2 regions of the Curvivirga sp. genome follow, and region 1 is predicted to be linked to the other one. Evidence: riboswitches for the same ligand, from Rfam matches in the RefSeq annotation. Region 1 holds a riboswitch; the other holds the start of a gene.
The links. Region 1 has a riboswitch for thiamine pyrophosphate ahead of ACOQOA_RS05680 (hydroxyethylthiazole kinase). Riboswitches for the same ligand answer to the same signal wherever they lie in the genome.
Positions count from the first base shown of each region.

Region 1 (3,714 bases):
CAATAACCCATTCACACCAAGTGGGGTGTCAGGATTAACTTTACTTTCAGTGGGAAATACTCCACCTATTCCCAAGTAATCCAACAACTCAATTGGTGCAGCTTTGATATGAGATTCATTTTTAACGGTTAGACCAACAATCGCGCTATCCCCCAACAACATACGTGCTTGCTGGATTGCTTCATCACTTTGACCTAGATGCACTCCATCCGCTTTAGCCTTTTTTGCAACATCGGGACGATCATTTACCAAAACTGGAATCTGAAACTCTTTCGCTACGTTCATCAATGAAACAACATTCTGAACTTGTGTGTCTGTATCACTATGTTTGTCACGATATTGTATAAGGGTAATACCGCCTTCCAACGCCTGTCTCACGACTTCCAACATCGGATAATGTACACAGTTTTCTGGTCCGATAACCAAATACAAACGTGGATCAAAGCTCTTACCCATTGATAGAACCTCTTTTATAAAAACTGTAAAGTTGATCAATAAATATTGTTTGGAAACCAGCTGGGCCTGCAGAATGGAGAGCCGCAAATTCGCCAGCCTTAGCGATCATTTCCAATGCAGCACAAACAGCTTCGAACCGATTGTCACTTACCCCTAAATAGGTTGCTATTACTGCAGTACCGGCGCAACCAAGTCCGGTCACATGGGCCATCATTTCATGCCCTCCCGTTATTGGCGCATAAAGCGTTTCCCCATTTGGATCCAAGGCAAAAACTTCATCGACTTTCCCAGTGATGGCGATAACAGCATCTGTCATTTCCAACAACTCATCGACAGGTATATTCAGTGCGGCTATTTCTAGTGAATTCGCACGTATCAAAGCTGGCTTGAAAGACAGAAGTTCTTTTGCAAATGCAAGACGTTTAGGTGCACGATTAATGAGTACAGGATCAAGTATCCATGGGATATTTTGCTCATTCGCAGTTTCGACAGCCCTTAGAATGGCTTCCTTTCGATTGGCATCTAATGTCCCTAAATTCACTAATAAGGCATGCGCGCTCGACGTGAAATCAGTCACTTCATCCGGATCAATCGTCATACTTGGCGTAGCCCCAACCGCGAGCAACGCATTCGCAGTCAAATTCTGAACCACAGAATTGGTCAGACAATGCACTTTCGGCGATTCTACTTTGATTTGCCTCAGCAAATATTCCAGTTCTTTTTCAAACAAATTCAGGCTCCGCCATTATCGAAAGACAGGCGGTGTGAATAAAATCAGACTGGACATGAAATATGTATTTTTGCTGACTCAATCCCTACGCCGGTCTTAACCAGATCAGGTTCTACGGGTCAGCATCCTTTGACACCTCTCAGCCTTTGCACCAAGGCACCCCGTTGAGATACATCTGGATAATAATCTTTCTTATTTTTTTTTTCAACAAATAAAAACGGCTACCGGTAAGGGGGACCAGTAGCCGTCAAATACGATCTTTGGTTGATCGTGGTGAGTTTGACAAATGGATCAATATCAAACTCTTCTTCAGGAGCGAGGTTCTGCTGAGGGGGATAAGAACCTCTTATGAGAGGGGAAGTCTCAATAAACTAGATATTGGAAGTCCTATCTGTTTTTCCAAGAGTTGAAATAAGGCAATTTCAAGGCATTCAGATTTATGCGAATTCTACAAAAAGAAAGGCCGCTGGTATGAAAACCAACGGCCTTGATTGCATATAGGTGATCTTTAGGATCACAAGAGTTTGTATGGATCGAATCAAACTCTTTTCAGGGTGAGGTTCCGCTGAGGGGAATAAGAACCTCTTATGAGAGGGGAAATCTCAATGACTATGATATTGGTATCGAAACATGTCTTTCCAAGGCCTTAATTAAGGCAATTTCATGGCATATTTCCCATTGTTTCTTGACAAGAACACAGGTTAATAATAATCACTCGCATTACAGAAAGTTGAGATGTATCTTATTCACCAGAGATGATGAACTTGTTAAAAAGTATTGATATGAAAGACATTTTGCAAATTATACGCAATAATAAATTGATATCTTTCTCAATATTTCTTGTCGTTTCATGCGGGTTTCTGGTCTCTATTATCGCCTATCAAAGCATCCAGAAACAAATTATCAAGGAAGATCGATCTTCATTTATTCGAGATGCAGAATTTTATCTAAAAACTGTAGAGAAAAGATTTCATACAGCCGAAAGCTTTATTGAGTCCATTGATCGCTTGATCCAAATGGCTCCCAATTTGTCCCGTAAGGACTTTGCACGCTTCAACAATCCTGAAGATTTATATGAACTAGGAATACAAGCCGTTGCATGGTCACCCGTTGTAAAACATTCAGATCGTAGCTCATTTGTTAAGCAGGTTCGGGAAACAGGTCTATTTGACTTTGATATTCGTGACCCTGGAGAAGACTATAATCCATCTGCAGCAGTTAGGTTTAAATATGCGCCGATCGTTTATGTAGAACCGGTTCATCATAGCGGACATATCCAAGGACTTGATTTATTTGCCCAAGCCAAAAAAGATAGGGAATTAAACATCGCTATTGATGAAGGACATTTAATGATGTCCGATATCAAACCACTGACGATCAGCGATACAGCAGAGTACGGCTTTTGGTTACATATGCCTATATATGTTGCTCTTTCAAATCATCCCAGTATTCAAGAAAGACGGCAAAAACTTGTCGGATTTGCATCCGTTGCAGTCTTAACAAATGATCTATTAACACCACCTTCACTCAATTCGGATACCGGGTTTGGTTTTCAGGTAACTATTGATCAAGGTATTTATATGCAAACCTTCGCAACGCATCCTGTTGAAAGAATGCACTTGCGTGAAGACGTAATGTGGCAAACCGTCTTAGATTTTGCACAAAACCATATTACTTTTGCTTTCCAAAGAACAGAAGCAAAGGGCCTATCTGGGCGAGATTTTTTAGCATCTGTCGTACTTTTAATTGGGTTAACTGCAACTGTCCTTTTAACCAGCTACCTCATCACTAGTTTAATCCGAACACGTCGTATTGAAACGCAAATTCAAAACCGCACCAAGGATCTAAAACTTAGCAATCAGATGCTACAAGATGAAATCATACGGCGGGAGAAAGCAACAACAGAACAAAACCGCGCAGAAGTAAGATACCAGCGTATCTTTGAAAATGCTGTAGAAGGTATTTTCGCAATGGGAGCGAATGGAGATATCTTAAATGCCAATCCGTCCTTTGCGGAGATATTTGGTTTCAAAGATATAGATGACTTTAAGTCACAAGCAGTAAACTTTAACCGCCTGCTTCATGCAACCGATCGACGCAAGTTACAGTCCGTTCTATTACGAGACAAAAATTTGGTGAATATGGAATGTAGAGCTACTAACCATGAGGGTAGCCATCTCTTCTTGTCAGTCAATGCAACATATGTAACCGAAGATACAGATGTTATGATTGAGGGGACCGTTGTCGATATTACCAATCGTAAACTTACCGAAGCAAAGCTGAATGACTTTGCCTATCTAGATCCACTCACCAATTGCCTGAACCGACGTGCTTTTAATGAAATGTTGGAAAACAGATTTGAAAAAGCACAGAGATTTAAAGATTGGGCCTTTGCGTTACTCTTTATCGATCTTGATCATTTCAAGATGATCAACGACACACAGGGGCATGATGTAGGCGATATGGTCATTCAAGAAGTTGCGGAACGATTACGAAATGCAATTCGGGAATCTGCCTCAATAGCCCGC
Region 1 is NZ_CBDCOT010000009.1:28,672-32,385, forward strand. It holds gene thiE (thiamine phosphate synthase) at 1-456, opposite strand, end outside; gene ACOQOA_RS05680 (hydroxyethylthiazole kinase) at 449-1,186, opposite strand; TPP riboswitch at 1,252-1,360, opposite strand; gene ACOQOA_RS05685 (bifunctional diguanylate cyclase/phosphodiesterase) at 1,969-3,714, shown strand, end outside.

Region 2 (3,714 bases), 2.0 Mb from region 1:
TCGTCTTTATTTTCTGTCTCGGCAGCATCAATAGAAGATTGGGATTCCGCATTTAACGGGCGGTATAGATTTTCCTCCATCATATTGATACCTATAATTTCTTGCCAAATCGCATAGATTGGCACAAGCAGAAGAAAGGAAGAAACAATAAGAATAATTATTAAATCACCTATCTTGAGACCAACTGTTAAAGATATCGCGATGACCAAAAGTGGAATGAACAGCCAAGCAAGAATTTTAAATGATACGTACCCATCCCATATATCACTTGTTTTTACTTTTTTATATTTGGGACGAGGAGAATGAATTTTACGATTCGTCTTCAAATAATCACGGGTTTTATTGATCCAACGGTTTTGAACAATCCCCCTCAAAACAAACATCATACATATGAAATAAAGACATAATAGTGAAAATATACCAGCTACCATTAACATCTTAGAGCTAAAAACATTTTGAAAACCCGAATAGCTTTCCAAAATCGGATGAATTTTAAGGGCATATTGAAAGAGACCAAAAATCATGAGCATTAAAGATAAAAACAAAATTAGCCCCATTTTCCAGCCGGTTTTCCTCTCCTCACTCAGAACTATATGCCCGACATCTTCTTCAGAAATATAATATCCAGGTTCCTGTTTCCCTGGCCAAAACATTATTTCATTCTGCTCGCTTACAAAATAACCTGATTGCTGAGAAAGAGCCGACGCTTCTCCTGGATGCATTAACCAGCCATATTCATTCGCATTTTTATTTTTATAAATCGCGTTCTTGATCCAGGAAGGATAAGTTAAGAGGGAAAGTAATACTTCTCTAAATCGACTCTTCTTCAAAACCCAGTTGCGACTATCTTGCGCATATAAACAATATAACGCTGCACTTCCTAAAATCATCTGCAGCAAACGTAAAACTTCTTTCAGTGGAATATTACCGGACAAATCCATTAATCTGAAAATTGGCGGAAATATAATCAGTACAGATAGAAGCGTATAAATTAAGCTCAAGAATGAAGAACCTCGCCGCTTAATTCCCAATATAAGTATAAATAATGCCACATGTGTGAGCAGAAATCGCCTCGGATGATTTAAAGGTGAAATGACATCTGTGAAACTAAGCACCGTAATAGCAACGCCAATCGCTATCACCATCAATCCGAACAGGCAAAATAATCTAATTGTTTTAGGCATACCCTTCCCCCAATCCATTGTGGAAATACCTAGAGGAAGTCCATCAATCATAAAAGTAAAAAATGATATGCATGAATAAAAGAAAACCCCGCTTCAGGTTGGACTGAACGGGGTTCTTGAACTCTTTGGAGTTATGGTGCGGTCGAGAAGACTCGAACTTCCACGGGCTATTAACCCACAGCGACCTCAACGCTGCGCGTCTACCAATTCCGCCACGACCGCATCGCATTTGCCTTGTTAGAAATAACTCTATCAGGCTTGGTAGAAGTCCCAAATCCTTGAGACGGGTGGTGAATAACAAAAGGGGGCTGGCTAATCAAGCCCATTCTTCCTATATATGCTGTCATGACTGAAAATTTTAGCGATCTAAACAAAGAAATCGAATGGAAATACGGGCTGGATGGCAAAGACGGCTATGTAAACTATGAAACCGCCACCGCCTTTATGGAACAACGTGTGGCCGATATTCAGGCCGGTAAAGCGCCGGAATGCATCTGGTTTCTGGAACATCCACCTCTTTATACTGCAGGCACCAGTGCCAGGCGTGAAGACCTACTCACCCCTGATCGTTTTCCAGTTTATGACGTGGGGCGTGGTGGGCAATATACCTATCATGGTCCGGGTCAACGAATCGCCTATGTGATGTTGAATCTAAAGAAGCGTAATCCCGATGTACGCTGGTTTGTCGCCCATCTGGAAGGATGGGTTAAAAACGCACTTGAAGAGTTCAATGTGGTTGGTGAAACACGCGAAGGCCGGGTTGGCATTTGGGTAGATCGTGGCAATGGTTATGAAGACAAAATTGCCGCCATTGGTGTGCGTCTTCGTAAATGGGTCACTTTCCATGGTATTTCTATTAATGTGGAACCGGACCTATCCCATTTTGGCGGGATCGTACCATGTGGCATCGGGGATGAGAAACTAGGCGTGACCTCTTTGGTTGATTTGGGATTGCCCGTTACCATGCATGATCTGGATATGGCCTTAAAATCCACATTTGAAACGAGTTTTGATCCTGAGGCATCTTGATTCTCAATCTAAAACCGCATAAATTCTGCTGATCTCAACGGGGTGCTTTACAAGCTGAGATTCGAAAACTTTCTTCGAAAACCCGCTGAACCTGAACCGGGTAATTCCGGCGGAGGGATTGAGGAAATCACAGAGTTTTTCCAATTCTGAAAATTTCATACAAGACCGCCGCTACCCATTAACCAAATTGGGTCCTTATTAACAGGAACCTTAATGGAGCGCGAAATGAGCTTATCTCAAACATTTAAGAAATCTATTGCCGTTGCCGCCTTGGCTTTGGCCCCTGCTTTGGCAAATGCCAATGACAATGTCCTCACCGTTTATACCTATGATTCCTTCACATCCGATTGGGGACCGGGCCCACAAGTGGAAAAAGCATTCGAAGCAGAATGCGGATGTGACTTACAATGGGTTGCCACCGAAGATGCGGTTGGTCTTTTAAGTCGTTTACGTCTTGAAGGATCAAACAGCAAAGCCGATATCGTTCTTGGCCTTGATCAAAACCTGATTTCCCGTGCAAAAAACACCAAGCTTTTTAGCGAAAGTGCAACAGACCTTTCCAAACTGAGCTTGCCTAATGGATGGAGTGACACAACTTTTGTTCCGTTTGATTATGGTCATTTTGCTTTTGTGTATGATTCAAGCAAAACAACCCCACCAACAAGCTTAAAGTCATTAGTGGAAGACGCTGATGTGTCTATCGTGATCCAAGACCCGCGCACTTCTTCGCCTGGCCTTGGTTTATTGCTTTGGGTAAAATCCGTATATGGTGACCAAGCAGGCGAAGCTTGGGAAAAACTATCCAAGAAAATCGTCACCACCACAAAAGGCTGGTCCGAAGCTTATGGTATGTTCCTGGAAGGGGAAGCCGATATGGTGTTGAGTTATACCACTTCACCAGCCTATCACATGGAAGCAGAAGGCGAGTTTAAATATAAATCTGCGCCCTTCAGCGAAGGCCATTATGAGCAAATCGAAGTGGCAGCAAAATTGAAAAATGCGCCTAATCCCACTTTGGCAGATCAGTTCCTGAACTTTATGGTATCTGATAAATTCCAATCCATCATCCCAACCACAAACTGGATGTTGCCTGTGGCGGATGCGGGGGAATTGCCAGCGGCTTTTGCCAAAGATAAAATCCATTATCCAGAAACTTCTTTGTCTATCTCATCCGAAGAGGTGGCAAAGAATAACAGTGACTGGGTTGATGAATGGTTGGAAGCCGTTAGCCAATAAGCCTGTGATGTAAGTCTTAACAAGCGTCCCTGAAATGCGTATCTTTTATAACAACTCCAAATTTGGCAGTGATACACTCTTGCTGCTGATATCCATTGGCATATTGATCACCATTTTGGGGACAGCTTTTTTTCATCTGGCTTTACAGGCCGAAAGCTATAATTTCTTTGACGTTTTACAAAGTCGCTATATCAAAAGGGTGTTGGTTTTCACCTTATGGCAGGCGGCCCTTTCCATGGGATTAAGTCTTCTATTTGCAATCCCG
Region 2 is NZ_CBDCOT010000009.1:2,062,854-2,066,567, reverse strand. It holds gene ACOQOA_RS15205 (hypothetical protein) at 1-1,184, opposite strand, end outside; tRNA gene ACOQOA_RS15200 (tRNA-Leu) at 1,319-1,406, opposite strand; gene lipB (lipoyl(octanoyl) transferase LipB) at 1,563-2,213, shown strand; TPP riboswitch at 2,242-2,348, shown strand; gene thiB (thiamine ABC transporter substrate binding subunit) at 2,439-3,449, shown strand; gene thiP (thiamine/thiamine pyrophosphate ABC transporter permease) at 3,484-3,714, shown strand, end outside.
Region 2: another riboswitch for thiamine pyrophosphate. It lies ahead of thiB (thiamine ABC transporter substrate binding subunit); the one in region 1 lies ahead of ACOQOA_RS05680 (hydroxyethylthiazole kinase).